Microbulbifer sp. GL-2: one gene and its partner. Each later gene encodes a partner of the first gene's protein in a complex. Links are inferred from orthologs where the notes say so. Each region holds a gene or a part of one and is shown on either strand. Other genes may lie near its edges. The genes, in order: groL and metK.

Region 1 (15,993 bases):
GCGCAACTTCGCATGATTTTTTTTGGGATAAAATTACAAAAAAACATCAAGACAAGAATGTATAAGCTTAAAAAATAGAAAGAATAGAATATAATTCACTTTATTGAGTGTCAAACGGGCAAATGACACCAAACACAATATATCCAGGCTCAATCGCACTATTGATAAGCTGCACTTCAGAGCTGAATGCAGGAGTTAAAAAAATGTCATTTATATTAAACAACAACCTTGATCTGCTGTCTGGAATTGATACAACAACGAACAACCATATCAGTTTCGGCCATTTCTTAGGCTGCCCTTTTTAATTAGATAGTAGGCGAAGGATTAGTAACATAAAATCCAAAACAGCGCAGCCAGAAAAAATCAGCAAACAAAACAATTACCAATCATAATTTTATGCACATTTTCATCATTGAAGACGACATTGATTTGAGCCTGTACTTGCAAAAAGGGCTGAACCAGGAAGGGCATCGCGTTGAGCTAAGTCATGATGGAAAAACAGGGCTTTTGCAGGCTAGTACCGAGCCCTTTGATGTCATAATCCTTGATCAAATGCTTCCAGGTTTACATGGATTGAAATTATTAAAGGCACTACGCGGGATGGAGGTAGACACCCCAGTTTTAATGCTGAGTAACCTTGGAGAAGTTGACCATCGTGTAGAGGGCTTACGCAACGGGTGTGATGATTATTTAGCCAAGCCCTTTTCATTTGCTGAGCTTTTGGCCAGAGTCGAAGTCATTGGTAGACGTCGACCTCAGTCAGGCCCAAATGAGTCGCTCATGGTTTCAGACCTAAAATTGAATTTGTTAACCAGGCAAGCACTTCGCAAAAGCCGTGATATAGAACTACTAACACGAGAATTCAAACTACTCGAATACCTTATGCGTCATGAAGGGCAAATTGTTACAAAAACAATGCTACTGGAACAAGTCTGGGATATCCATTTTGATCCTAAAACCAACGTAGTTGAAGTACATATAAGCAGACTCAGAAGAAAAATTGACCAACCAACAGATAAACCCCTTATTCATACTGTAAGGGGGGCCGGATATGTCCTTCGCGCAAAAGATTAAGCTGCATAGGAGCTCAAGTTTTCGACTGGCAATTATCACTATCAGCTGTGTCTGCCTGAGCTCCAGTATTTCACTATTGACCATTTATTTACTGACAAAGCACTCCTTAACGAAGCCCATGCTTTCTAAAGTAGAGGGTATAGTTAACGACTCTATTATAGAAATCAATGACCAAGAATTTTTTCATCCAGAACTTTACCCTAAATTTAAAAAAATTGAGCCAAAACATTTTATCTACAACAACAGCTCGCCATCAAAGTTCACCATAGATTATATAACTCATTTTAAAATTCTTTTAGCAAAGCAGGGTTTAAGCAAACAGGAAGATCTTGCAGCTCGGGGTAGATTATTCGCACTGGGGGAGGATATCAGTCCACCACTGGAAAAAATCCCTTCTATTTTGGTGTGGTATCTCCTTAATAGTGAGTTCCCTGAAGATTTTCATGAATATATAGACAACCTCACAAATGAAAGATTTGAAGATTGGCCAGAATATGCTGAGAACATTAACGAGAATGCAACGTCACTTGCAAAGTATTATATTGAGGCTGAATATTTCCTTGACACTGAAGACCTGTGCGTACAACTTTTAGATACAAAGGGAAACAGCATTCTCAGCAATATTGATGGTTATAATCCAGGAAACTTACAATTAAGATCTGCCTACACGGTGATTTCAAATATAGCTCCAGCTCTTGGAGACAACCACAAACCGTATGTATGCCTTATGCAGGCTGCTCAGTTAAGTGATGGCGGAACTTTATTACTGGGTAAAAATTTCACCCGGGAATACCAGCTACTGGAAACTCAAAACAGAATTATATTTTATGGATTTTTAATTACCATAATCATCAGCTTATCCTGTGGATATCTTGTATCGCGAAGAGCTGTCAAAAGAATAAGCGATATCAACCAAGTATGCAGCCAGATTATAGCTGGAGATCTTAACAAGCGGATTTCACTTAATAACAATGGTGACGACTACGATCAACTCGCGCTCAATATCAATGCAATGCTGGATAAAATTCAACAGTTGATGACTGGCGTAAAACAGGTTTCTGACAACATTGCACATGATTTAAAATCCCCGCTTACTCGCCTACGAGGACAGCTCGAATTATTACTCCATATGGAAAAACCAGGTAAAGAGACTTTTGAAGCTATTATTGAAGAAAACGATCAGATCATAGAGTGCTTCAATGCCCTGCTGAGGATTTCACAAGTAGAGCAAGGCGCCCGAATATCTGCATTCCGGTATTTCTCTTTACATCGAGTCATTGATACTCTAGTTGAAGTCTATGAACCTATTTTCCAGGATCAAGGGATAGATCTTTCAATCAGTCTACTTGATGATCAATATGTAATCTATGGAGACAAGGAACAGTGGCTACAGTCTATTGCGAACCTATTTGATAATGTCATTAAATACGCACCAAAAAGTGGTAATCTACGTGTTAAGCTTTCAGCTCGATCCGAGGGGGATCGCAGCTATCTTCAATTACAATTGCATGATAGCGGCCCAGGAATTCCAAAAGATGACCAAAAAAAGGTGTTTGAGCGTTTTTACCGCCTGGAATCACATAGGCGTACGAAAGGCAATGGGCTGGGGTTAAGCTTGGTCATAGCAGTTTGCAATTTACACAAAGCCAAGATCAGCCTACAAAATTGCAATGGACTACTTGTAAAAATAGATATTCCATCAACTACTCGCTCACCCAGCCATACATTCCCAGGGTCAGAAAAAATGGAAATCTCTGTATAGCAACGATCATAAAAATGGCGGCAGGATGTTACTCAAAAAGCCTGGAGTTTACAGTTAACATATAAAAAATTCTTACTAAAGCAAAACAGCAACCCTTGTGGATAGCTGTTTTGCTTTCTCTCTAAGAATTAATCACCACTAACAGAATTACGTATAATCTCAATCGCAGAGTCTTGGCTTGTCGATACAGGCAGCCATACAATCAAGGTTGGAGATCCATCAGTATCTCTAATGATACCTGTTTTTACCCCGGACGAAACTTCACTATTGAATCTAACTTCCGGGAGCTTATTCGACCCCCACCGATGAATTACCAATACGGGATTTACCAGAGGATTAGTATCACTAGCCTTTGCGATCAGGGATATCACCTCCGATGATTTCGCAGCAGTCATGTGATAAGCCCTTTCATCCGTTTCAAAAGTCACTGTATTGTTTTCAACACCTTTAGTCGGATCGATTTTCGGTGGTGAAATCCATGACTTTGCCAGCCCCTGTAAATCAGACGCTGTTCCCTGTGTAAAGCCATACATCATGGAACCTGTTCCATACTCAAAAGCCTCCAGGTTGCCCACAGCAAAATGTGATACGCGGTCATTGGCAACAGAAAACCGACCATCAGAAGGAATTTGAGCTACCGGCCAGTGATTCCACGGACCAGCAAAGGGAAAAACACTTCCCAAGAAATCAATATATTTGGAACTTTCTTCGTTAGAGGATGGAAAGAAGCCTCCAGCCTGGCTTACACCGAAAACTTTCCAGCTCGTTTGGCTATTCAATACCGCTATGTTACCGGGCAAAGGAGTAGGGTCCCCGCCATCACTCGGTTGACTCAGAGATATGGGGTAAATCACATCAGAACTGTCACCCTTAAGCCCTGCAATCGAAACTGCATTATAATTCAAAAAGTCCTCAGCCTTTTGACCGGGCCCTAATAGCCACTGAAAATCTTGGTAAAACTCAATTCCGCCCTCATCAGCTACAGGATGATAAAAAACATCCCTGATTGCCACTCCATCGGGATATATCGTATGCACTTCATCAATGTAAGCAGTATCCATAACCAGTGAGTCAAACACGTCCGCCGCTGCATACCGCCAGTGGACTTTAACCCGTGCAGACGTATTTTCAATCATGCGAACATGGGTGCGTAAGGCTGCCTTATCGGACATATGCTCAGCTAAAGAGACAATCGGATTGACTGAAGCTGGGGTTTCAGGGTCGTCTGGATCGGGAATCACCAGCTCTACACTCTGGTCAGACATCCATCGGTTGTCCGTCACCAGGTTCATGCCATGTGATGTCCCTCGCCAATAGACATAACTAATTGGCTTGTTATCAAAACGGACAACAATATCCTCATTTTCTGTAACCCTCCACAAGCTATCCCAAGCATCATGAAAATCTAGTTTGGTATAAACCCCACCAAATTTTTGTGGATATTTTTCCAAGTCAGGCAACTGGCGCTTCGTAACACTGGGGTCAGGAGTTTCCTTTTGCGCTGATATAAATCCATTATAGCTATCACTAAAATCCTTAGCAGTAAGAGGTTGGTCATAAATGGCAATTTCGTCTATTGCTCCCTCAATACCAAATAGGCTTGAGAAATGGTTGTATTCATTTAACTCACCTTCCCTTACCCCATCAGTGGCCGGTAAAGCTGTATTATTCATTCCAACAATCAATGGCATATCAGGAACTGATAGTTTAAGCCCTAAAGATTGACTTTTATCTACTAACCCATTGATATAGAGCGAAAGACTACTGCCTGCAGAAACGCCCACATGAACCCATTGATTAGTCGGAATTACGCTGTCCGAAACCAGAGTTTCACCATTCGCGGTAAACAAAAGGTTGCCACTGGAATTTACCCCAAAATAATATCCCTGCCCCCCAACACCACTTGATTGGTGAATAATAGGAGCATTATTCCAGGGATAAGCAGCTAGATTGATCCATGCCTCAATAGAAATAGAGTCATTAAATACAGGCACTTCATCCTGGGCAACCACCACAGCGGACCTATAACCGTCAAACAGTAATGCCGAACCGGATACCCCCCCTACCCAATCACGGCCATGGCTATCAATATACCCAGTTGCCAAGTTTATTTTATCGACCGTACTTCTACCCTCCCCCTCATCAAACCTCCAGTGAGCCCTGGGCTGGCCAGGAAGTACGTGGTTTACAATTGGATTTGCCCCCTTCTGAATGGTATCTACCATTAGCTCTCCAGGCTTATTGTTAACATCAATAATACCGTTTTCTGTGAGCCGCATAGTTTGCAGGACAGCGCCCTTACCCATATCCCAATCTGTGACATTATCAGTGCCAGGCCGGTATAGCCTGGTTACATTACCATCAGAACTAATCGTTAGTATCTCGTGGACTACCCCTCGGGGTCCCTCCCTTTCATAGCATCCGCTTCCGGGAAGTAGCGCCAGTGGATAACAACTTTTTTGTCTGACTGCTCTAAGATACGGACATAGGAAAAGTCATTTGATTGATCAAAGCGAGTATTCGCCTCATCTGGGATAGCGGCCAAATGTTCTATCGGTGCAGAACCATTCCCAAAATACCAAACTGGCCGGTAGCTATTATCACGGGATAAAATTAGTCTACCTTTCCCTTCGAGATTTACAATGATATCGGCATAGGGACCTGTGATCTTTTCCGGAATATCCGGTGAACTCACACGAGTATAATATGCAAAGAAACCAGCCGATGTATGACTCATGTCTACTTGTGGGCTTTCAAGCTCAGGCACCTGAACTCCACTAGTGCTATCCGAATCCTTACAGCCAAGTACTGCGATACAAACAGCCAGTACAAGGTTACCTTTTGACAGTAACATTCCCACTCCTTCCTCTCATTTATTGACAGATAAGTCTAAGAGAACAGCTTAACGTCAGGCTGGATCGAAGATTACTTCGATGTAATCTAACTCCGGATATAGCCGGGTTGTATTCCTTGTATGTCAAAGCCCCTTCAATTGCATTATCAGAAATAAGATAAAGCCACATCCGAAGCTGGCCTTCCATAAAGAACCATTGAGCTATAAGCAGAAAAACACGAAACTTTGAAACGAGGCTCACAGAAATAAATTCTGGGTTGATTTACCTTGAAAATCTTTTAATGGCAAGGCTGCCCCAATGATAAAGTTACAAGGTCATCAGAAGATTCAGGTATTACTTTTTGTTCTATTAGGAATAATGGGAGTTGTTTTTTTAGCAGCACAAAAAAAGCAGAGCAACCAGAATGCTAACAAATATCTTTCTGTTCTTTTTATCGGCAACAGCTACACTCAACCACTTCCCCCAATAATCCAGTTGATCGCCCGTAATAATGGAACACTAATTAACTACCGATCCATTACCCCTGGAGGTTGGACCCTAAAGAAACACTCTCAATCCAAAGTAACTTTAGAAGCTATTCGTGAAAAACGATGGGATTACATAGTGTTACAGGAGCAAAGCCAGCTCCCCTCTTTCGCTGAAGAGCAGAGACGTAAAGAGATTTATCCCTACGCCGATAAGCTTGTTAAGGAAATCCGGAAGGCCAGTGCCAAACCTCTGCTTTTCCTCACCTGGGGCCGTAAGCATGGAGATATTCACAATATTCCCGATGATACCCGCAGCGAAATGCAAGCCCGTCTATTGGAGGGCTACCAGAATATGGCCAAATTAACCTCCTCAAAAATTATTCCGGTTGGCATTGCCTGGGAATCAGTCATATCCACCAAAGATTCTGATATCGACCTGTACACTCATGATGGGAGTCACCCCAATCATAATGGCATATACCTTTCTGCTGCTGTATTTGTTTCCCACTTGTTAGATTCATCGCAACTGATTTCCGCAGATCTAAACGGCTTACCTAAGGAGACAACTGAATTTCTTATACGGCAGACTAATACACTGGAATTTAAACTAGAGTCCATTTGACATCTTTACAGCTCTTAGTCTGAACTTATTCCATCAACTCCATCGGGACACAGTTCACTTCCACATAAAAAGTCAGCAACTTTGAAACTTCCCAACTCTATCTCAGCCTTTCCAAGACAAAAAAAAAGCCCCGCTAATGCGGGGCTTTTTTGAAAGGCTTTAAGGCCGGCTTACATCATGCCGCCCATACCGCCCATACCACCCATACCGCCCATGTCAGGAGCAGCCGGCTTATCTTCCGGAATTTCTGCAACCATGGCTTCGGTGGTGATCATCAGACCAGCGATAGAAGCTGCCGCCTGCATTGCAGAGCGGGTTACCTTAGCTGGGTCAAGAATACCCATTTCCAGCATATCGCCGTATTCGCCAGTAGCAGCGTTGTAGCCGAAGTTACCTTCGCCTTGCTTGATCTTGTCAACAACTACTGAGGCTTCGTCACCAGCGTTGGCTACGATTTGGCGCAAAGGCATTTCCATAGCACGCAGAGCAGCTGCGATACCGTGGTTCTGATCTTCGTTGTCACCAGCTACAGAGATAGCCTGGATAGCGCGAACCAGAGCAGTACCACCGCCAGGAACAACGCCTTCCTCTACTGCAGCGCGGGTAGCGTGCAGAGCGTCTTCAACGCGGGCTTTCTTCTCTTTCATTTCCACTTCGGTAGCGGCGCCTACTTTGATTACCGCAACACCGCCAGCCAGCTTGGCTACGCGCTCTTGCAGCTTCTCTTTGTCGTAGTCGGAAGAGGACTCTTCGATCTGTGCACGGATCTGGCCAACGCGAGCTTCGATGTCTTTAACATCACCAGCGCCGTCAACGATCACAGTGTTTTCCTTGGACAGGGTGATGCGCTTGGCAGTACCCAGGTGCTCCAGAGTGGTACCTTCCAGCTCCAGACCAACTTCTTCAGAAATTACAGTGCCGCCAGTCAGGATAGCGATGTCCTGCAGCATGGCTTTGCGACGGTCGCCGAAACCAGGCGCTTTAACAGCCGCTACTTTAACAATACCGCGCATGCTGTTGACAACCAGAGTTGCCAGCGCTTCGCCTTCTACGTCTTCAGCGATGATCAGCAAAGGCTTGGAAGCCTTGGCTACTTGCTCCAGCAGGGGCAGCAGGTCGCGGATGTTGGAGATCTTTTTGTCTACCAGAAGGATGAACGGGCTGTCCAGCTCGGCAGTCATGTTTTCCTGGTTGGTGATGAAGTAAGGAGACAGGTAGCCGCGATCGAACTGCATGCCTTCAACTACGTCCAGCTCATTCTCGAGACCGGAACCTTCTTCAACGGTGATTACGCCTTCTTTGCCAACCTTCTCCATAGCTTCGGCAATGATGGTACCAACGCTCTCATCGCTGTTCGCGGAGATAGTACCTACCTGGGCAATAGACTTGGTGTCGGCACAAGGAGTGGCCAGGCCAGCAATGTGCTCAACCGCTGCGGCTACCGCTTTGTCGATACCACGCTTCAGGTCCATCGGGTTGAAGCCTGCGGCTACAGATTTCAGACCTTCGGTTACGATTGCCTGAGCCAGTACGGTAGCGGTAGTGGTGCCATCACCCGCAGTGTCAGAAGCTTTGGAAGCAACTTCTTTCACCATTTGCGCACCCATGTTCTCGAACTTGTCTTGCAGTTCGATTTCTTTGGCTACGGAAACACCGTCTTTGGTTACGGTAGGAGCGCCGAAGGACTTGTCCAGGACTACGTTACGGCCTTTAGGGCCCAGGGTAGTTTTTACGGCGTCTGCCAGGATGTTTACGCCTTTCAGCATTTTCTGACGAGCGTCGTCACCGAAAATTACGTCTTTAGCTGCCATGATTCTTGTTCCTCAAATTCTTTTTGCGAGTAAAGTTAAAGGCTGGCCTTAGCCTTCCAACACGCCGTAGATGTCACCTTCGCTCATGATGATCAGCTCTTCGCCATCCACCTTGAGGGTATTGCTGTCGGCGTAGCGACCGAATACAACAGTGTCACCTACTTTGACAGACAGTGCGCGAACATCGCCATTGTCCAGCTGCTTGCCCTCACCCACGGCTACCACTTCACCCTGGTTTGGCTTTTCTTTGGCAGCGCCTGGCAGCACGATACCGCCAGCTGACATCGCTTCTTCTTCCTTACGGCGTACTACGACGCGGTCGTGTAAAGGACGAATATTCATGGATAAGTTCTCCATTGAGTCTTTTTAAGGTTTTCCAACATTGGCGGTACCGGCCCAAAGGGCCAGTAACCTCACCCCTCCCTGTTTCCCAGAGGCGGGGCTTAAATCTCAGTTGAACCCTATCTATGGGCGCAAGAATGGATTTCAACACTCCTTGGTGAAAAAACTATAAAAGTGCCGAATGAAACTCAAAAATGTGCACTATTTAACCAAATCAGTCTTTGGGGCGCTTGTGATCCACAGAGTTCTGTTTATCCCGTGAGTACTCACCCTCGATGGTATCGGAGCCACGTTTGGAGGAATGGGGCTGGTGTGGACCACCCGGCTGCACAATAGTGACATGGCGTAAAATTCTCCCCAGTAGCAGTTGACGCAAGCCAGGTATCAGGCAGGCAAACCCCAGGAAGTCGGTAATGAATCCAGGAGTCAACAGTAGTGCGCCACCAACGGCGAGAAAGATACCCTCTACCATCTCCTGGGCAGGGATATCACCGGTGCGCATCTTCTCCTGGGCGCGCGCCAAGGTAGAAAGCCCCTGGCGACGCAGCAGGGTTACACCAATGATGGCGGTCAGAAATACCAGGCCGATGGTGGGCAAGGCGCCGATTTCTCTCCCAACGGTGATCAGTACCCACATTTCAAGCACAGGTAGGACTATAAATAGAAGCAGCAAGGGACGCATAGAGAGAATTCCTGATGTAGAAGCCCCTGGTTGATCTAGGGCTTGGGACATTTTCAACATGCTGTATTAAATGGAGTGGGGAGGCAAATTATTCAAGGGCGCCACAATCAACCCCACGATAACCAGGAGAGAGGGAGGCTTGAATGGCAAGCGAGCAGCAGGACGCCATAGAGGTGCCGGCCATTGGCCGCAATCGCCACTTTGTTGATGAAATTTTGGCCGAAGCCGACATCCGGATAAACGGTGACAGGCCCTGGGATATCCAGCTCCATAGGGAGGAAGCACTCGATGAGATAGTCGCCCGCCACAGTATTGGGTTGGGAGAGACCTATATGCGCGGGGACTGGGATGTACAAGCACTGGACCAGTTTATTTACCGGCTTCTGGATGCGGATCTAAGCCGTCATATCAGTAATTGGCGCAATATTTGGCCTTACCTGCGCAGCTACCTCCTTAACCTGCAAAGCCGGCGCCGCGCCTTTGAGGTGGGTGAACACCATTACGATCTGGGTAATGAGTTCTATGCAGCCATGCTCGACAGCCGCCTGACGTACAGCTGTGGCTATTGGAAGGATGCAGAGACCCTCGATGAGGCCCAGGAAGCAAAACTGGACCTGATATGCCGCAAGCTTCAGCTTGAACCGGGAATGCGGTTACTGGATATCGGTTGTGGCTGGGGAAGCCTGATCGGCTACGCCGCACAGAAATACCAGGTGGAATGTGTTGGCGTAACCATATCTCGCGAACAGAGAGCCTATGTCGCCGAGCGCTATGCCAACCTGCCGATCACCGTTCACCTGCAGGACTATAGAATACTGGATGAACCCTTCGACCGGATTGCCAGTGTCGGTATGTTTGAACATGTAGGGCACAAAAACCACCGGGAATTCATGCAGGTTTCAAAACGCTGCCTGAAAAAAGATGGAATTTTACTGCTCCACACCATCGGTAAAGCCAGACCCGTCCATACCGACCCCTGGGTTGAGAAATATATTTTCCCCAATGGAGAGATACCGGCAGCCAGTCAAATCACCAAAGCCGCCCAAGGGCTACTAACCTGTGAGGACCTGCATAACTTCGGCCCGGATTACGATAAGACCTTGATGGCCTGGCATGAAAATTTTGAACGCAACTGGCCCCGTTTTGCCGACCGCTATGGCCGACGCTTCTATCGTATGTGGCGCTACTATCTTCTAATGTGTGCCGCATCATTTAGGGTCCGTAGAATGCAGTTATGGCAGTGGATGCTGTCAAACAACAAGCCCGGTGGTGTGGAACGCATTTGCTAGATAGGGATGGCCCCGATTAAATGTCGAGCGTTACTGTTAACTAGCATATTGTGGTTCCAGTACATAAACCTCTCGGTAGTGACACTTAGGCGAAGCCACTACCGGGAGATTCATTCGAGCCTTACCGCGACCATTTTGGCTAACCTTCGGTTCTTCGAACATCTAATACAACAACACTTACCTTGTTAGTGATCCATGCGGTTAATTTAATAAAAATTATCTTGCTCGTTCGACAGAAGCCAGAATATCACACGCAAGTTTTGGCGACCTTTATCGATTTGTACTCTCCGCACTGTTGGCTTTGATATAAATCTCCAGCTCTGTGATTAGTCTGAAATTCATCGGCAGAACTAAAGCGAAGCGACGGCTTTATTGTCAGCCGCCTCTACTTGTATAGTTGTTCTTTCCTGATTCTGATATTGAAAATCATTTTCGCTTAGGGGTAAATTGAGATCTAACCTCGGCGGCCACCGAAAGCCTTGTTCATCACCGTCCACTACAGTACCGGCTCATAAAGAGTGATAAATGAAGGAATATCAGCGATACCCTCTGCACCGGGTAATTCGATGCACTTATGTGCAGAGGTGGGGGAGCAGCGGCCAGGAAAAGGGTCTAAATATTAACAATTCGGTGTAGCGCCTAATTATAAACCTGTGCCTGCTGTGCGTAATCTGTGGTACATAGTCACAACGAATCTTCCACCTAAAACCAGCACTAAAGAAATTATAAATACAGCAACGTATCCATAATTAATAGTTCCCAGAGAAAAAAGCTGGCCAACAACAACACCCACGGACTTTAGAGCCCAGTAAACTCCTATAAGAAATGTGCCAGCCACCACCAACCCCGCCTCTGAAATGGCGGCATCCCCATCGCTCGAGACGATGGTTTTACGAGCTATCTTAGGAGCCAAAATCCAGAGAACTATGCCAATGACAAATGGAATTACCACCCATCCAGCAACGGAAATAATGGGTATTGATTGTCCGCTATCCGAAGATTTTAGCGTAATGATAAACGGCAAAACATTCCCCAAATTATTTAGAACGAGATATGCCGCTAAAATTTTTATTGCCAATTCTGAAAATTGCATCATGGTTTCGGCCTATAGAGCTATAGCTTTGGAGCGGCAGGACCAGCAGTATAAGTCAACCACCCCAGCCGCACATAATTTGCCTGACACTTAATATCACCTTGCTAGCATTTACTAGCAACAGGGCAGCCCCCTCCAATTTGAAAAGTAAAACCTTAATACCATCAATATTTCTCGCCACATTCGAACCAATAATATTCTAAACCAACCTCAATTGACGTCAGCCACCCTCCTCTCACACCTAATCAAACCACTTTTCTCATAAAAAAATCTTATTTACCAAAATTTAATTCAATAAATCACAAAGCACGCATCTCCGCTTAAGATAGGATTTCCTGTTCGTGTAATGCTACAGACTCAGTGCATATAGACCGAGAAACCGCGGAGTAATTTGAAGATCTAGCAGTGAAGTGCACCATTTACCTTTTGACTCCATTTCGTTCGTATATGATTCAATACCAAAAGATACTGACTTATTTATTCTATCCTTTGCCTCCAAGAGATTTGATCGTAGAATCTCCCACATCTCTGCAGGACCACCACCTTCAATGTTACCAAAAGTCTCAACACCCACAAGCATCAAATTATCTAGCTCTATAAATTCCGGTTTCATCATCAACCCGCAAATACGTGAAGAAAAATAACTCAATTTCCTAGGATAAATTAAAGCGTAGATCAGGTTTAACCTAACAGTAGTTTATTATGCACTGACGCTTTCGTTAAGGACCTTTATCAGACGATCTATATTTTGCTCATTTGCAGAGCCAGCTCTTGCCTTTACAGCTTGTGCTGTTTCAGCATTTTCAAAAACTTGCTCCCAAGTTAAATATGTACCATCACCTTCAGGGATCAGGCGTATAGTAAGCTTAAAATTTGGAGGGCAATCATGATGGATCACAATTTTGGAATTGGGCACTAAATCCTCGAAGAAACTTTCATTGGGGTAGTCGATACCATCCGGACTATGCATTATAAATTTCCAACAACCGCCAGCAGTGAACTCAAACACTTCGAAAGTATTAGTAAATCCTTCAGGTCCCCACCATGCTGTCAATAAATCAGCAGATGCAAAAGCGCTATAGATTTCATTAGGTGAGAAAGCTAAGGTTCTTGAAGTTCGCAACGTTCTGTCGTCAGTCATGCTCATAACTCCGATCTACTTGAATTGTGTTGTGTAAAATGCCCCACACATAGGCAGGTAAAATGCATCTGCGTCTTGTTTGTCCAAACGGCCATAGTGCTGCCGCAGTAATATGATACTTTCAAAGTGTGCACGTCATCAATATACAGCCTCCATCATGGGGAATAAGCTTATGAGGCTCCAGTTTTATCTTTTTAATACTTTTAAATCCATGTTTCTTGTAAAATTTAATAGCTTTTGTGTTATCAGAAAATACTATAAGACTTAACTCAGCATAATCTTCACTGCTTGCTTTTATTTTTGTATATTCGAGTAGTAATTTTCCGACTCCAGCCCCTCTGTATATTTTTTCAACACACATAGCATCTAGAAAATAACTCCCCTCAGCTCTGGTAGAATAAAATTCACGAAACCTCTCCAAACGATCTGGGGGTAAAAAATTCACTAATTCATCAGTTATACAATGAAATTGTGCGGGATATGACAAAGCCATCCCGATGATTTTTTGATCAGACTCAGCAACAATACAACTGCGGAATGTATGTGGATAAATATCTTGTTCTAAGCCATCAGATAGTATTTGGACAGATGACGTATTTGGTACTAATTCATGGAATAAGTACTCTAAAGCTCCATCTGAGGCTTTATAGTCAAGCTCCGCGATACGGTAACTGTCTTCCTTCTTTCCTTGTCTATAGTTCACATTCATCTCAGCCACTCTGGTTAAACGTACGACTCAAATAACGTTTCCAACAGGGACGGGCGGAGCATTTGAATGCGAACCGCGCCGCGTAGGCAGGACAGCCTAACCCTGACGGAACTGGGCGAACCTGCTGGCCTTGTATGGTTGCTCTTCTCTAATTCTGATACTGAAAATCCTTTTCACTAACGGATAAATTGAGACCCACCTTCGGCGGTCACCAAAGGCATTCTTTATCACAGTTCGCCGCTGTGCCGGCTCATAAAAGACCGATAACCATTATAAATGCGATAAGCACTCACCAGGCATAACTCGAATAATCATCTTGGCCTCGAGCCCGAATAATAAGGCGAAGATAGGTTATTTAAGGAACCTCAAGAAATCAATGTCGTTATCGATTCTGTCTGGTAGAAACCTCCGTAAGCAACGAGTGGCAGATGCCAGGACGCCCATACAAGTCCGCTGACGAGATAGGGGTTCTTAACGCCACCACCTACCAACTTTGGCAACAGGAATCCGCGCCATCCGAGCTCTTCCCCAAATGCACCAATCAAGCCAAGCACTAAGACGGACAGTAGAACAGGGCTGAGTCGGATCAGTTGTTCAAATGATACCAGCGAGAATTGCCGGATATCGATGGCTGCAGATACCAGACCCGTTAGCAATACTAATAGGAATGGAATTGCGACGGCATAGACGTAGTAGCGTCCCTTTCCGATCCGAAAGCTGACATCTTCATATCCAGATTTCAGGATGAGTCTCAGTAATATGGAAAGAGCGCCAGGGATGCACATCAGGGCGACTATCCAGAGCGGGCCGAAGTTTCTGACACCCCCGCTGGCGATGATAAACGCCTCAAAGCTCCAACTAATTGCAAGCACTGAGACGATGAAGACTAATGCTTGGTTTCTGTCGCTCATCATATCTCCGCATTTTCAACGGCTAACACCCCTGGTAAGGCGCAAAAGTATGTTGACTTGGCTTTTGCGCCTTTTGCAAAAGGCATGACGACATATTTTTGTCGTTCTTTACCGGTTTGTTAGCCGCGGACACGCCGGTAGTGCAAAGCGACCACGCCACTCTGTAGTGGTTTCGCCGAGACCAGTTCGAGCTGGCGCGCGCTCGGCAGCCCACTCTGGTACAGAGTCGGGCCGTGCCCAGCAATCCTAGGGTGGACGAGAAATTTGTACTCGTCGATCAGATCCAGTCGATCAAGTACTGTCGCGAGCTTGCCGCTGCCAAGAAGCACACCAGTAGGGGTCTCGTCCTTGAGTTTCTGCACACTCATGCGAAGGTCGCCGGCGATATGGTGGCTATTGCTCCATGGGTAGTCCTTTCGCGTCGACGATACCACATACTTCGGCTTTGCCTCCAGCTTGAGCGCCCACTCGCGAATCGCGAGTGATTCTCCCATGTCGCCGCGCGCAACCGCCGGCCAGTAGCTCTCCATCATCTCGTAGGTGACTCGACCCCAAAGCATCGCACCGCTCTCATCCATGAGGCGTGTAAAGTAAGTGTGTGTCTCGTCGTCGGCGATACCTTCCTGGTGATCGACGCACCCGTCCAGCGTAACATTAATACTGAATATCAAGAATCCCATACGGCCAGTCTCCGGCTAACTCCGCGCACGTCGGCGGTTGAAACAGAGCGAAGCAGGGTATAGGCCATCCCAGCCTGCGCCTTTTACGGGAGAAAATTGCTCTTTGTTAAATACTACCCCTTCCCCCATGGGTAATCTGGTGGAATGTAGCCCTCTACTCTTTCCATTTTTAATAAAGATCTTTTACCAAAAACCGTAGAATATATACTCGATGAAAGCTAAGAACCGTCTGGGTTTATAGTGATACTCTCCACCTTGAATTCACCATCCAAAGTTAGGTTGAATAATGTTCCTTGCTGCGCGCCACACCTCCAATAGCCCCATAGATTATTGCGACCGGATTCATGTTTCTCAAAAGCAATTGCCTTCGGGTGAAACGCTACAACCTTACTTATATATGATCATTCGTCTTACTTAGATAGATCATAAAAGGCCCGCAGCAATTACCAAACATTGCTGATGCTCCAAATATAATTTTATCTACTACACCATCGTCATTTAAATTGCCACTATATATATCCGTAATCTGTTCTAACCTGGCTTGAAAATAGAATC
Region 2 (16,076 bases), 1.5 Mb from region 1 along the record:
CCGGTAAAGCAAGCATCATCTGTGCTGTGTAGCCGGGCAGAAACAGCATGGGGATAAAGAACACCATGGTGGAGGTTACGGCGAAGATCACCGGAGCAGAGACCTGTTTTACCCCTTCTTCCGCTGCGGCCAACCCGGTTACGCCGCGATCATGGGCGGCATGCACTGCCTCTCCCACAATAATCGCATCGTCCACCACAATTCCGAGAATTAACAGGAAGGCGAACAGCGACAGCATATTCAAACTGACACCTGTGATCGGCAACAGCCAAAAGGCGCCGAGGAAAGCCACAATAATGCCTACCGTAACCCACATAGCTAATGCTGGGCGCAAAAACAGCATCAGCATTACGAATACCAGCACAAAACCACTCAGTGCATTGGTGGTCAACAGGTTCATACGGCCTTCAAAAGCCTTGGAGAAATCGAACCAGATATCAAACTCCATTCCCGGCGGCAGCTGGGTCCGGGCTTCGGCCATAAAGACTTTGATGCGTTCTGCGGTACCGACTACGTCCAGAGGCTCCCCCTGGACCACCCTCAGGTTCATGGCCGGGTTACCGTTAAAGAGGATGACGTTGTTGTACTCTTCAAAGCCATCGCGCACAGTAGCCACATCCCGCAGCAGCAGTACAGAACCATCGGCACGGCTGACTACTGGGATACGCTCGAAGTCTTCAGCGCTATAGGCCTGGCCACGTGTCTGTACCTGGATGTCACCTCGATCCGAGCGCACCATACCTGCGGGCAAATCCAAAGAGGAGCGACGCACCGCGTCTGCGACATCGTTAAAGCTCAGGTTATAGCGGCGCAGGTCCAGCTCGGAAACTTCAATCGACAACTCATCCGGACGTTCACCCCAGATATCCACACTGCGCACACCGGGAATCAGGGTGAGTTTATCGCGTAAATCCAGGGCAGTTTCCTTAAGCTGTCTCTCGGAAACCGGACCGCCGATGGCGATCATCATCAGTTGGGTATCCCACTCCTGCATGCGGATTACCGGGCGCTCAATCCCTTCGGGGAAGGTGTTGATACTGTCTACCTGCACTTTGATATCGTTGAGCAGGCGCAGCTCGTCGTAACCGTCCACAGCTTGAATTTCAACTGAGGAGTGGCTGCGGCGGGAAGCAGAGTTAACCTCTTTAATCCCTTTAACTTCAGCGATAGCCTCTTCCACGCGCACAGTAACCTGCTGCTCTACTTCTGCAGGGCCGGCACCAGGGTAGGAAATCTCCACTTCGACAATACCCGGCTGGATTGCCGGGAACACTTCGCGGTCAATGCCGCTGATACCAAAAATACCGCCGATGATAATCATGATCATCAGCAAGTTAGCGGCCTTGCTGTTACGTACGAACCAGGGAATGATGCCGTTCATCAGTGGCCTCCCTGAGAAGCATTATTCGTCGCCGCAGTGTCGCTGACTGCTGTAGCCGATGCCTCAGGACTACTTTCCACACTATCGACCAACCCGGCCGGTTTCTCATTCAAAGGGTTGGCGGTCAGTGCCATACCTTCACGGGAGTACCCCAGGCTGGAGACCACCACGCGGTCGCCAGTGGCGATCTCCCCGCGCAGCCATACCTTGTCACCGATGCTTTGTAATAATTCCACCTCTTTGAAAATGAGTTTGCTCTCCTCATTCAATACCAGCAGGTGATCTCCTTCGTGCAGAGCCTGACGCGGTAATTCCACCACATCATCGAAAGTTTTACCGGCGATATCCGCCTCTACAAAGAGGCCATTCATCAGCGGCGCATCACCTTCATAGGGGTTCTGTACCTGGGCCACAGCAAAGATAAAACGACTATTGGGATCAATACTCGCTTCAGTGCGTACCAACTGCGCACGCCACTCGCGCTCGCGCCCGGCTACTACTGCCTGGAGCCGTACTTCAGGACCGTTTTCGATGGATCTACCTAGTGGCAAGTCGAGCAGGGCAAGCTGCTGGTCAGTCAAAGGCAAACGCACCTCGGCAATACCGGTGCTATGGATTTTTGCCAGCCTGGTACCCGGGGTGATGTACTGGCCCAGGTCCACATAGGTTTCGACTACGCGGCCGGCAAAAGGCGCTGTTACTGTTGTGCGCTTAAGGTCAAGTTTCGCTTGATCGCGATCCGCACCTGCAGCCGCCACTGCGGCTTCCGCGGCAGCCAGGTGGGGCTTGCGCAGGAACAGGGCATTGGCGGCCTCGCTACCCAAGTCGCGCCACTCGCGCTTGGCTTGTTTGGCACGACCCTGCTCCTGAGCCAGAGCAGACCTGGCATCAGCCAGCTGTGACTCGGCACGGGTCACTTTATAGGCGTAGTCAGCCTGCTCAAATTTGAGCAGGGGCTCCCCTGCGGCGAAGAAGCCACCAGGTACAAAGGCATCAGCCACACTTTCGATAACACCACCGACGCGGGCCACCACTTCAATTTCATGGCGGGCATGCACAGTGCCCTGGCTTGGTACTAACAGAGTCTGACGGCCCGGCTCCACATAGAGAACATCGGCAACTGGCGGCACAACGGCTTCTGGTGGTTTCTCTTCGGGTTTGGGTTTAAGGAGTACCACTGTAGCAATGGCAGCCGCCCCAATAACCAAAACGGTAAGTAATAGCTTGTTCTTGCTCGAAACTTTCACAGGTACCCTCTACCCCAATCTTGTGACCGAAACTGATCAAATTTTAATTAGCGCGCATTCTACAGGTGTTCGACGCGGCTAAGCGTGTATTTAGATGCAGGTTGCCGCAGGAGTTTGTGTCCTATCGCAAACCTTCCTCGCGACGCCTGGGTAACGCATAATGCCTAACCCAATTTACCGTTGCAGGAGAGGCAGCCGGGCCGCACAAAGCCAAGGAAACCGACAGGCTTGTTCCCGGTCAAACCCCGCTCCTAGAAGTACGAAATCCCCCGGAAAACGGATGTAAACATCAAATGCTGGATATCAACGTTCGCATCGCCGAAGAACTCAATGTACGCCCTCAACAGGTCACAGCCGCAGTATCCCTGCTCGATGAAGGTGCTACCGTGCCATTTATCGCCCGCTACCGGAAAGAGGTGACAGGGGCCCTGGACGACACCCAACTGCGCAACCTGGAAGACCGGCTGCGCTACTTGCGCGAACTGGAAGAGCGACGCGCAACGATCCTGAAAAGTATTGATGAGCAGGGCAAACTCTCACCGGAACTGGCACAACAGATCAACAGTGCCGATACCAAGAACCGCCTTGAGGACCTCTATCTCCCCTACAAACCCAAGCGCCGCACCAAAGGGCAAATCGCCATCGAAGCGGGCCTTGAGCCATTGGCTAACACGCTGATCAACGATCCCAGCCTAGACCCTGCGATAGAGGCGCAGCAATATCTCAACACCGATAACGAAGACACCTCCTTACAGGTGAAAGACATCAAGGCAGCTCTAGACGGAGCGAAGTTTATCCTGATGGAGCGTTTCGCCGAGGATGCCGAGCTGCTGGGCAGGCTGCGAGATTTCCTCAAACGCGATGGCCAGGTCAAATCCAAACTGCTGGACGGCAAAGAGGAAGAGGGAGCCAAATTCCGCGATTACTTTGAGTACGCTGAAGACTGGTCCAGGGTACCGTCCCACCGCGCCCTGGCCATCTTTCGCGGTCGCAACGAGGGTATCCTCGCCATCAGTGTGGGACTGCCGGAAGAAGAGGGAGCCTCTCCTACCTCCGGCCACCCCTGCGAAACCATGATCGCCAGACACTTCGATATCAGCGATGAAGGGCGCCCAGCGGACAAATGGCTTGGCGAAGTAGTGCGCTGGACCTGGCGTATCAAGCTACTCACTGCACTGGAAACCGACCTTCTGGGTGAGCTGCGGGAAAAAGCGGAAGAAGAAGCTATCAAGGTTTTCTCCCGCAACCTCAAAGACTTGTTACTGGCGGCACCTGCAGGACAAAAAGCTACTATCGGCCTGGATCCGGGCCTGCGCACAGGGGTCAAAGTAGCCGTGGTAGATGCCACTGGCAAGATACTGGATCACACTGCGATCTTCCCCAACCCACCACAAAATCGTCACCAGGAATCCGCTGCTGTCATCGCGGCACTGTGTAATAAATACAATGTGGGCCTGATTGCGATCGGCAACGGCACTGCCAGCCGTGAGACCGACAAGTTTGTCGGCGAGACCATTAAGCAATACAAGCTTGGCGCACAAAAGGTAGTGGTGAACGAAGCCGGTGCCTCCGTGTACTCCGCCTCCGAATTTGCCGCGCGGGAGTTCCCTGACCTGGACGTAACTATTCGCGGCGCTATCTCTATCGCCCGCCGTCTGCAGGACCCGCTGGCAGAACTGGTTAAAATCGAACCCAAATCCATTGGTGTTGGCCAATATCAACACGATGTGTCTCAGACACAGTTGGCGCGCTCCCTCGACGCTGTAGTGGAAGACTGTGTAAACGGTGTCGGTGCAGAGCTGAACTCCGCCTCAGCGCCACTGCTGGCCAAAGTTTCTGGCCTGACTGCCTCTATCGCCAGCAATATCGTCAGCTTCCGGGATCAGAACGGCGCCTTTAAAAACCGCAAGCAGCTGATGGAAGTACCGCGCCTGGGGCCCAAGGCCTTCGAACAAGCCGCTGGGTTCCTGCGGATTAATAACGGCGACAACCCTCTGGATAAATCCGGTGTACACCCGGAATCCTATATCGTGGTAAAACGTATTGCCGAGAAATGCGGTCGTGAAATCAACAGCCTGATCGGTGACTCCGCTTTCCTACGTCTCCTGAATCCAGCGGACTACACCGACGAAAAATTCGGGGTACCCACCGTTACCGACATCATCGCCGAACTGGAAAAACCCGGTCGTGACCCACGCCCGGAGTTCCGCACCGCCCGCTTTGAGGATGGCGTAGAAGAAATCAAAGACCTGCGTCCCTCCATGGTACTTGAGGGTACCGTTACCAATGTCACCAATTTCGGTGCCTTTGTGGATATCGGTGTGCATCAGGATGGCCTGGTACATATTTCCGCACTCTCAGAAAAGTTCGTCAAAGATCCCCATGACGTTGTAAAAGCCGGCGATATCGTAAAGGTGAAAGTAATGGAAGTGGACGTAGCGCGTAAGCGCATCGGCCTCTCCATGCGCCTCTCCGATGAACCAGGAGAACAGGGTAGTGGAGGTGTTAAAAAAGGTGACCAGCGGGAAAATCGCCAGGCCCAACGCTATGGCAAGCAACAGGGAAATCGCCCGCAGAAGGGAAGCCAAGGCAGTATGGGCGACCTTCTCTTGGCGGCAATGAAAAGTAAAAAATAGCAGAAAAATAAAAAAGGCGATTATTTAATCGCCTTTTTTCATCTCACAAAATCAAACTCATATTGACTAAATGTTCCTCGCAGAGAACTCTCTTGGAAGTTCACTATTGAATTGCAACATTTCTTCTTTAACAGGATGAATGAACTTCAACTCACTCGCATGCAATAATAACCTGGAAGCTGCAGCCACGGCCTCTTTATGAGCATAAAAGGGATCCCCCAATATCGGATGACCTATTGCCTGCATATGCACACGCAACTGATGCGACCGCCCAGTGATTGGCTTCAATCGAATCAAGCTGCAACTATTTGAATTGGAAATTTTTTCCCAGTGAGTTAAAGAAGGTTTACCAACTTCAAAATCCACAATCTGTCTCGGCCTGTTTGGCCAGTCACATATCAGCGGTAGATCTACTTCACCAATATCAGTTTCAGGTACGCCCCAAACTCGCGCGAAGTAGGTTTTGTCGACTTTACGTTTCTGGAAGAGTGTACTGAGCGCTCTGTGTACCTCTGGGCTGCGAGCCATCACTACCAGTCCTGAAGTATCCATATCTAAACGATGTACGATCAAAGCTTCCGGGTAGTGCTCCTGTACCCGGCTGGCCAAGCTATCCTTATGGGCAGGATCGCGGCCAGGCACACACAGAAGTCCACTCGGCTTATCCAATACCAACAGGGAGGGGTCCTTGTAAACTACAGTAAAATAGGGTTCAGTAGAAGGACAATATTTACGCATTTATAAACTCTCAGAATATGCTGACTGATATCGTCCCTTCTCTGTAAACCGGAAATATTTTTAACTACCCCAGCCAGAAAACTATTTTCTTACTTTTCTAAGCCCAGGGACTGAAGGATATATGCTGAGGCATCGGTCTTATTCATTGTGTAAAAATGTAATCCTGGCGCACCACCTTCCAGAAGCGTTTCACATAGATCCGTAACCAGTTCGAGACCCAACTTGCGAATATCCTCCGGATTCCGGTAACTCTCCATACGCTTTTTCAACCAGCGCGGTATTTCTGCACCACAATTACGGGAGAAACGCACCAAATTATCAAAATTGAGAATAGGCATTATACCGGGATAAATCGGTGCATCTATTCCTGCTTTTTCACATTGATCTATAAAATAAAAATAGGAATCCGGGTTATAAAAATATTGCGTTAAAGCACTATTGGCTCCTGCCTCGAATTTACCCTTTAAATAGCGTATATCATCATCATAGCTATTGGATTCCGGGTGTATTTCCGGGTAGGCGGCAACTTCCAGATGGAAAAGATTGCCTGTATGGCGGCGGATAAACGCCACCAATTCATTCGCATAGACCAGCTGCGCTACGGCCCCCATACCAGAAGGCATATCGCCTCTCAGGGCCACGATACGATTTACACCCGCCTCTTTATATGTATTTAATAAATTGAGGATTGTTTCTTCTTTATCACCACCAAAAGAGAGATGGGGCGCAATAGAAATGCCGTCACGACGCATATTGGTAACAATATTCGAGGTCGTCTCACGGGTAGTGCCGCCTGCGCCATAGGTGACAGAAAAAAACTCTGGATTAAATACCTGTAAAGCCTCGCGGGTTTTATGCAGTTTTGCGCGACCTTCGGGGGTTTTGGGTGGGAAAAACTCGAAACTGATGCGAATGGGATTTTTCATTATATTTTCCAGGCCCTCCGAAATTCAGGTGCCGGCATAGCCGACACCTTTTTAAAGGGAATTAGTATTTATAACTTTCTGGTTTGAACGGACCGTCCACAGAAACACCGATATATTTAGCCTGCTCTTCAGTCATTCGGGTAATCACACCACTAAAGCCTTCTACCATATAGCGGGCCACTTCTTCATCGAGGCGCTTGGGCAGCACTTTTACGTATAAAGCAGATACCTTTTGATCCCCGGGCAAATCAGCGAACTTCTCGTCAAACAGGTGGATCTGTGCAAGGACCTGGTTGGCAAAAGAGCCATCCATAATACGGCTGGGGTGACCCGTGGCATTGCCCAGGTTTACCAGACGCCCTTCAGACAGCAGTAGCAGGTGATCATTGGTTTCGCTATTACGTACCACTTTATGCACCTGTGGCTTCACTTCCTGCCATTCCCAGTTCTCACGCATAAAGGCGGTATCAATTTCATTGTCGAAGTGACCAATATTGGATACCACAGCACCACTTTTCAGAGCTGAGAGCATATGTGCATCGCACACATTGGCATTGCCGGTAGTAGTCACAATTAGGTCAGTATTGGCTAACAACGCCTTATTGATACCTTCCGTAGTACCGGTATTGATACCGTTAATGTAAGGGGATACCAGTTCAAAGCCGTCCATACAGGCTTGCATGGCACAGATAGGGTCAACCTCGGATACTTTTACAATCATGCCTTCCTGACGCAGTGAAGCAGCGGAACCTTTACCCACATCACCGTAACCGATTACCAGTGCTTTCTTACCAGCCAACAGGTGATCGGTGGCACGCTTGATGGCATCGTTCAGGCTGTGACGACAACCATATTTATTGTCGTTCTTACTCTTGGTAACAGCATCATTAACGTTGATCGCAGGCACCTTCAAGGCGCCTTCACGCAGCATGTCCTGCAAGCGATGTACACCGGTAGTGGTTTCTTCGCTGATACCGTGGCAATTATCAAGAATAGAGGAATATTTGCGGTGCAACAGTTCGGTAAGATCACCGCCGTCATCGAGAATCATATTCGGCTGCCAGCCGGCAACATCGGCACCGACGGTGCGCTCCAGGCACCATTCGTACTCTTCCTCAGTTTCACCTTTCCAGGCAAATACCGGGATACCACTTGCGGCTATAGCTGCGGCAGCGTGGTCCTGAGTGGAGAAAATATTACAGGAAGACCAGCGTACTTCAGCACCCAGGGCGACCAGGGTCTCAATCAAAACCGCAGTCTGGATGGTCATATGGATACAACCCATGATACGCGCACCGGCGAGTGGTTGTTCCGCGCGATATTTTTCCCGCAGGGTCATCAGCGCCGGCATTTCGCCTTCGGCAATCTCGATTTCGCGACGGCCCCACTCGGCCAGGGAAATATCCGCGATTTTAAAATCTTTAAATTCGGTGCTCATCTGGTTCATGTTCTTTCAGGTCCAATAAAATTGTTAATACTTTTGAGCATATCGCCCTTAGTGGAATGGCCACTAATCCAGAATTTTTTAGCCACTGTTTTATAAACGGATTACAGTCCGGCCTGAGTGCGCAGGGCATCTACCTTGTCAGTTTTCTCCCAAGGGAAGGCGGTAAAGGTTTCGCTGCGCTCCTGTCCATTACTGTCCACCCAGTTGTAGGTATGAGTGAAAGGGTCGCGACCAAAGTGACCATAAGCTGCTGTCAACTGATACATGGGGTGCAACAAGTCAAGGGACCTGGAAATAGCGAAGGGGCGCAGATCGAAATTCTCACGTACCAGCTCTACAAGCTTTTCTTCCGGAATATTACCGGTGCCAAAAGTATTGATAGCAACGGAGGTGGGCTCGGCCACGCCTATGGCGTAGGAAACCTGGATCTCACAGCGCTTGGCCAAGCCGGCGGCAACAATATTCTTGGCCACATAGCGACCGGCGTAGGCTGCAGAGCGATCTACCTTGGAGGGGTCCTTGCCAGAGAAAGCACCTCCTCCATGACGTGCAGAACCGCCATAGGTATCCACAATAATTTTACGCCCGGTTAAACCACAATCGCCTACAGGACCGCCAATGACAAAATTGCCGGTTGGGTTGATATGGAACTTGGTGTCTTTATGCAGCCACTCTAGCGGCAGGGTATGGTGCACGATCAACTCCATTACGGCCTCGCGCAGATCGGACTGACTGACATCCGGGTTGTGCTGGGTGGAAAGCACCACGGCATCAATCGCACAGGGGCGGCCCTGTTCGTCATAGCGGAAAGTCAGCTGACTCTTGGCATCCGGGCGCAGCCAGGGCAACAGGCCAGACTTGCGCGCTTCCGCCTGACGCTCCACCAGGCGGTGAGAGTAATAGATCGGCGCCGGCATAAAGGTCGGGGTTTCATTGGTGGCGTAGCCAAACATCAGCCCCTGGTCACCAGCACCCTGATCTTCCGGCTTGGCGCGGTCAACGCCTTGGGCGATGTCCACAGACTGCTTGCCGATCACATTGATCACACCGCAGGTCTCGCCGTCGTAACCCACATCGGAAGAGGTGTAGCCGATATCGGTAATCACCTTGCGCACCAGCTCTTCAAGATCCACCCAGGCAGAGGTGGAGATCTCACCGGCAATTACCGCAATCCCGGTTTTCACTAAAGTTTCACAGGCAACGCGGGCCTGCTTGTCCCGAGCCAGTAAAGCATCCAGTACCGCGTCGGAAATCTGATCGGCAATCTTATCCGGATGTCCTTCGGACACGGATTCTGATGTAAACAATCTGTATTCACTCATGTGAGAGTCTCCATTTATTCCGCCGCGGGCGGTTAGCAAAATTCTTGTTCTGACAATACGTAGACATTGTCGTCAGGGTTTAACAAATTCTCGTATCTGGATCTGGAAGCCATTGCGTAGGGCGCTGTAAACACTGCGCCCATCATTCAGGCCGGCACTCTGTGCCCAATCACTCAATTGCTCCGGTGCAAAGCCCAACCACAGGTCACCACAGGCTTCCCTGGCCCAGTCCTGACCGTGCTCCTGTAGCTCAGCCACCAGCAACTGGCCACCACTTTTTAATGCGCTTTGCAGGTCGCGGAAAATCTGTGCCGGGTCCGGGGTGTGATGTAACACCATGTTTACCACGATGGTATCCGCACTGGCCGGACGTGCTGCCGCTGCGCGCGTATCACTGCAGACAAACTCAATATTGTTAAGCCCCTGTTCATCGGCGAAAGCCTGCGCGCGCTCTAGCATGGCCGATGACAGGTCAAGGGCCGTAATCGTGCCGAAACGTAGTGATAATTCCTGTAGGAACTCGCCTTCTCCGGGGCCCACCTCCATCGCATGGCGTCCCGACTTGAGCAGCTGTGCCACCTGGGGACCATACACGCTATAGCTAGCGATCAGCTCTTGTTGCTCGCGGAAGCGGTTACCGTAGTCGGCAAAGAAACGGCGAGAAGCTTCGGCGCGCTCCTCAGAAACTCGCTCCACCGATTGGGCGCGCTCTGGAGACAAAGGTAGTAGGTCGAGATTCGCAAACAATTGTTCAAGAAGTGGAGTGCCTCCCGTACGCCGATAAAAGATGTTGTTGCCTTCCCGCCGTTTACTCACCAGCCCAGCCTGGGCGAGTACCTTCAAGTGATGACTCAAGGCGGGTTGGCGCAGGTCAAAAATACGGCACATCTCCAGAACGCTGTAGGAGTCCTGGCTGAGCAGGCGCAAGATCTCAAGCCGCAGGGGATCTCCTGCGGCCTTCAGGGTCCCCGCCAACTGCGGTATTTCCGCACCAGGGCTGGGTTCAGGGGTGGGCTGGGATTCAGACATGCGGACGAGTCTAGCAGTCGCCGGGGACTATATCAAAATATATTGATATAGCTTTATAAAATTATTTTGATGTAGATAACAATAAGCTGCTTAGAGGTACCCACCCGGAAAATTGCTGCTGTACTTAGTGGCAATTTTTCCAGCAAGCCTTTGCGTGGGGCAGGTCTTTACGGGAAAATACGCCCCCATTTTGTCGTCGCGGGAAAATGCCTATAGAGCGGCACCGCGGTCTATCCGAAAACCAGAGAGCTCTTCCTATGTCTTCTACCCCCTCTCGCACAGACATGGCCAATGCCATTCGCGCCCTGTCCATGGATGCGGTTCAGAAAGCCAACAGCGGCCACCCAGGTGCGCCTATGGGTATGGCGGATATCGCCGAAGTCTTATGGAATGACTACCTGAAGCACAACCCAGCCAACCCGGAGTGGGCCGACCGCGACCGCTTTGTGCTCTCCAACGGCCATGGCTCCATGCTGCTGTATTCACTGCTGCACCTGTCCGGCTACGACCTGCCGATCGAGGAGCTGAAGAACTTCCGCCAAATGCACTCCAAAACCCCGGGCCACCCGGAGTACGGTTATGCGCCCGGCGTTGAAACCACCACCGGCCCCCTCGGCCAGGGCATTACCAATGCCGTCGGCATGGCGCTGGCAGAGAAAGTACTGGCAGCCCAATTCAATCGCCCCGGTTATGAGCTGGTCGACCACCATACCTATGTATTTTTGGGTGATGGCTGCTTGATGGAAGGTGTCTCCCACGAGGCCTGTTCCCTGGCCGGCACTTTAGGCCTGGGCAAGCTGGTTGCCTTCTATGACGACAACGGTATCTCCATCGACGGCGAAGTCGAGGGCTGGTTTACCGACGACACACCCAAGCGTTTCGAGTCCTATGGCTGGCATGTAATCCCCAATGTAGATGGCCATGACGCAGTTGCCATCAAGGCCGCCATTGAAGAAGCCCGTTCAGTTACCGACAAACCCACCATTATCTGCTGTAAAACAGTGATCGGTTTCGGCTCCCCCAACAAGCAAGGCCGCGAAGAGTGCCACGGCGCACCTCTGGGTGATGACGAAATCGCCCTGGTACGCGAGACCATCGGCTGGTCCCATGCACCTTTCGAAATTCCCGAAGATATCTATGCCGGCTGGGACGGAAAAGCCAAGGGCGAAGCCCAGGAAGATGAGTGGAAAGATATCCTGGCCGACTACCGCGAAGAGTTCCCAGAATTGGCAGCCGAGTTCGAACGCCGCATGAGTGGTGAACTACCAGCAGATTTCCTGGTGAAAGCCGATGAGTACATTAAGCAATGCCAGGAAGACGCACAGAAAATTGCCTCGCGCAAGGCGAGCCAGAATGCACTGAATGCTTACGGTCCGCTGCTGCCTGAAATTCTCGGCGGCTCTGCCGACCTGGCCGGTTCCAACCTCACAATCTGGTCTGGCTCCAAGGGCGTGAGCGCTGAAGATGCCTCCGGCAACTACATCTACTACGGTGTCCGCGAGTTCGGCATGAGCGCCATGATGAACGGCATCGCCCTGCACGGTGGTTTCGTACCTTACGGTGCAACCTTCCTGATGTTTATGGAATATGCACGCAACGCCGTACGTATGGCCGCGCTGATGAAGCAGCGTGTCATTTTCGTCTACACCCATGATTCCATCGGCCTTGGCGAAGACGGTCCCACCCATCAACCGGTTGAACAGCTCAGCGCCCTACGTTCAACTCCGAACCTGCACACTTGGCGCCCCTGCGATGCCACTGAATCCGCTGTGAGCTGGAAGATGGCTATCGCACGAAAAAACGGCCCCAGCACCTTGGTATTCAGCCGTCAGGGCCTGGCGCCACAGAAGCGCGACGCCGCACAGCTGGCACAGATCGAAAAAGGTGGCTATGTGCTGTCCGACTGTGACGGCTCCCCGGAAGCGATCATTATTGCTACCGGTTCTGAGGTAGAGCTGGCTATGGCCGCTCAAGAGAAACTCGCTGGAAAGAAAGTTCGCGTAGTCTCCATGCCCTGCCCCGAAGCCTTTATGGAACAGGATGAGTCCTACCGCGAGTCTGTACTGCCCTCTGCTGTACGCGCACGGGTGGCGGTGGAAGCCAGCCATAAAGACTACTGGTACAAGTTCGTCGGCTTTGACGGCGATATTGTGGGCATGAGCACCTTCGGTGAGTCCGCTCCCGGTGGCGAACTGATGCAACACTTTGGCTTCACCGTAGAAAACGTGGCCGAAACCGTTGAGAAGCTGTTGAAGTAATTTCATGCTTTAGCTGAGTGCTTCCCGTGGTTTTGTACTGCGGGAGCATTCAGCATATTTCAAAACTCATACCCGGCTGCACTTCTATGACAACCCGACTCGCAATCAATGGCTATGGTCGCATCGGCCGCTCTGTTCTGCGCTCCCTTTACGAATCCAGCGCCCGCGATACCTTGCAGATTGTCGCCATTAATGAGTTGGCAGACTGCGCCACTATTGGGCACCTGACAAAGTACGATTCCGTACATGGGCGTTTCGCTGGTGAAGTCTCTGTAGAAAATGACACACTGGTGGTCAATGGTGATCGCATTGCGGTGACACATCACGAACAGCTCGAAGACCTAAATTGGAAGCAGGAAAAAATCGATATCGTTCTCGAGTGTACTGGCAGCTTTAAGGAACGTAAACACGCCGAGATGCATTTAGCAGCAGGGGCAAAAAAAGTTTTATTTTCCCAGCCCGCCAGCCGCGATGTAGATGCCACCATTGTTTATGGTGTTAACGATCACACTTTAAATGGCAGCGAGGCAATAATATCTGCTGCCTCCTGTACCACCAATTGCTGTGTGCCAGTGATCGCGGCACTGGACCAAGCATTTGGTATTGAGGCTGGAGTTCTAACCACTATTCACTCCGCCATGAACGATCAGCCAGTAAGCGATGCATACCACCACACCGATTTAAGAAAAACACGCTCCGCTGTTACTTCAATTATTCCTGTCGACACCGCTCTGGCCCGAGGTATCGAACGTATATTGCCGCATTTATATGGAAAATTTGAAGCCCAGGCCATGCGCGTACCCACGGTTAATGTCTCCGCTATTGATCTGTCTGTGCAATTACATAAAAGTGTGAGCCAGAGTGAAATCAATGCCTTATTGAAGTCCACAGCCGCGACAGAGTTTAAGGGCGTACTCGGCTTCACCGAAGAACCCCTCGCCTCCTGTGACTTTAATCACGACCCACGCTCAGGGATTATCGATGCCAGCCAGACACGGGTTGCCGGTGGTAAATTAGTGAAGATTTTAATCTGGTTTGATAATGAGTGGGGGTTTGCTAATCGGATGTTGGACGTAACCAAAATTATTTAGCACAACTGCAGGAGAGTTTTTAAAAAACGTCACCAAAAAGTTAGTAAGCTCTCAGAAAAGCACTGATTTATGCTGTTAAACCGGCTATAGCAAGTTGCGCTCAAAGCAGATATTAGATATTTTTTACGCTAAAATATCTCTTCAGCCACTACAAACTATTTTTTGGCATTCTCATTTATAAAAAGATCTTATTATTCGGCCACTCCTTATTGTAGTAAAACCCTCAATATTGGCCACCAACTTCAAAATAAAATTTATTCACTAATCCACCTGATTAAATTAAAGATATTTCGCAAGAAGTTTCTTCACTAATGAACGCAATTCACCTAAAATAATTCAGGTCGATCTATTGAAAAAAATGCGCAATAGCGGCACTATCGTGCCGCCTCCTTAAATTAACACCAACATTATAAGATATTTACTTAATACTTGGGAAAATAACGGGCCTTTCACTAACTTTATACATAAATGAATTATATATATGACCACTAGAAAAGATGTCACTCGTCAGATCTGATAAACCAGGAAGTTCTTGACGTTTTCCACTTACAAAGAACTTCAATTCCTTTCTCATCCAGAACAACTGCTGCTCTTTTGAGATATGTGAAAGATCCCACTCTCTTTCATTAACAAGTAAACACTCTGTGTTAAATTGTGTGTCCCATTCATTTGGTATACAACTCCCGCCTTGTATTTTCTGGTAAACCCTAATAAGTAAATTTCCATCACCAGAAAACTTCCAAAGCCCCTTATAAATATCAAACTCTTCAGCCTCTAACTTTCCATCAAAATTTGAATCGAAAGTGCTTATTCGATTTACTGTACCATTAGAATTTATCTCAAACCAAGAGTGAACTAGTGGTTGCGTAAAGTGCTGTCTAAACTGATAAATTCCCTCTACTGAATTTTCTTGCCAAGAATCTAAATTTTGGGTCAACACAGTATCAAAATCTATTATCTGTCCTCTCTCTGACTCCTCCAAAACAAAGGTTAATTTTTTTTCATTATATATATAGTCCAGAAAGATATAGGTAAACTTACTTCCAGTAGAGGCATCCACAACTATTTTTTTATCATCTTCTAGGCGCCATAATCCTGATACCGTAGTGTTTACCCTTTTCCCATCACCCTCAATTCCAGGAATCGATATATTGACAGTTCCCCCAATCCCAAACTCTCCGGTAAAGCTCATATCTAGAACGTTTACTGAAAACCAGGGGGAAACTTCCACTACTGGATTTACAATTTCCCCGGCCATAGCTGGTATTGGAAAACTATACTCTTGCTCTAGCTTCAATGATTCAGAAATTTTTATTGTTCTTGATGAGCGAATTGCTGTTTCTGCATAAATTTCACTTTTCAAATCAAGATCAGTATCTTTTTCATCAGGAGAAATATCATATTCATCAACATTTAAAATAATTGATGAAATAACATCACCATCCATCAGCCACACTAAACTATTAATTAAGATATGGTTTTCTACATAATGGGAATCAAAAGCACTTACATACCTTATTAAATCTGCACCTTCAAAAATAATGCCCTCGTCAATCTGCGACCATGTAAAATTAGCATGATCAACTTCCCCATTAACTTCACCAGTCCCATCAGGATGTAAGACAAGCCTCATTCGCAAAAACGGGAGGTAATAAGTGTCTGCTATTGGTAAATTGACATTAGATGTGTACCCAACCAAATTACCATTCCTGATCATATCTGATTGCATTTCTTGAAATAAATCCGGCAATCTTTTTTTTGTGTTATATACAAAAAGAGAGATTGCAGATTCACTTTCTGCTAATTCATATACATGGTTAAAACCATCCGGAAGAAAAAGACCAACATCTTCCATTATATTTTTATTATCGGCAAAAAGCTTAATAGAAGTAGCCACATCAAAAACTATTGAAGCATCAAGTTGTTTTAGAGAAAAAATTAACTCTGAATCGGATTTTATTTCCCCTTTATTTCTGCCTTTAAGATGTGCGGAAAGGGCTG

Evidence for each region.
Region 2: the proteins of groL (region 1) and metK are in contact, whole or in part, in a cryo-EM structure (PDB 8P4O), measured with the Escherichia coli proteins. The link is inferred for Microbulbifer sp. GL-2 from one-to-one orthologs.

The regions. Positions count from the first base shown.
Region 1 is NZ_AP019807.1:198,382-214,374, forward strand. What follows is about bases 6,272-9,143. They hold groL (chaperonin GroEL), read right to left. Parts: upstream 8,592-9,143; coding sequence 6,951-8,591; downstream 6,272-6,950. Other genes in these bases: GL2_RS00875 (DUF4886 domain-containing protein), read left to right, coding at 6,272-6,780; GL2_RS00885 (co-chaperone GroES), read right to left, coding at 8,640-8,933. Also shown: GL2_RS00855 (response regulator transcription factor), read left to right, coding at 397-1,074; GL2_RS00860 (HAMP domain-containing sensor histidine kinase), read left to right, coding at 1,193-2,836; GL2_RS00865 (LamG domain-containing protein), read right to left, coding at 2,965-5,142; GL2_RS00870 (hypothetical protein), read right to left, coding at 5,226-5,690; more of GL2_RS00875, read left to right, coding at 6,049-6,271; GL2_RS00890 (FxsA family protein), read right to left, coding at 9,148-9,615; cfa (cyclopropane fatty acyl phospholipid synthase), read left to right, coding at 9,759-10,904; GL2_RS00900 (hypothetical protein), read right to left, coding at 11,548-12,000; GL2_RS00905 (SRPBCC domain-containing protein), read right to left, coding at 12,698-13,138; GL2_RS00910 (GNAT family N-acetyltransferase), read right to left, coding at 13,260-13,847; GL2_RS00915 (type II CAAX prenyl endopeptidase Rce1 family protein), read right to left, coding at 14,213-14,758; GL2_RS00920 (dihydrofolate reductase family protein), read right to left, coding at 14,878-15,438.
Region 2 is NZ_AP019807.1:1,699,264-1,715,339, reverse strand. The notes cover bases 7,588-10,542. They hold metK (methionine adenosyltransferase), read right to left. Parts: upstream 9,698-10,542; coding sequence 8,477-9,697; downstream 7,588-8,476. Other genes in these bases: GL2_RS07475 (metalloregulator ArsR/SmtB family transcription factor), read right to left, coding at 9,770-10,542; ahcY (adenosylhomocysteinase), read right to left, coding at 7,588-8,375. Also shown: GL2_RS07510 (efflux RND transporter permease subunit), read right to left, coding at 1-1,381; GL2_RS07505 (efflux RND transporter periplasmic adaptor subunit), read right to left, coding at 1,381-2,628; GL2_RS07500 (Tex family protein), read left to right, coding at 2,922-5,264; GL2_RS07495 (RluA family pseudouridine synthase), read right to left, coding at 5,331-6,002; metF (methylenetetrahydrofolate reductase [NAD(P)H]), read right to left, coding at 6,092-6,928; more of ahcY, read right to left, coding at 6,990-7,587; more of GL2_RS07475, read right to left, coding at 10,543-10,726; tkt (transketolase), read left to right, coding at 10,984-12,984; gap (type I glyceraldehyde-3-phosphate dehydrogenase), read left to right, coding at 13,071-14,075; GL2_RS07460 (hypothetical protein), read right to left, coding at 14,494-16,076. UniProt on the Escherichia coli protein: Catalyzes the formation of S-adenosylmethionine (AdoMet) from methionine and ATP.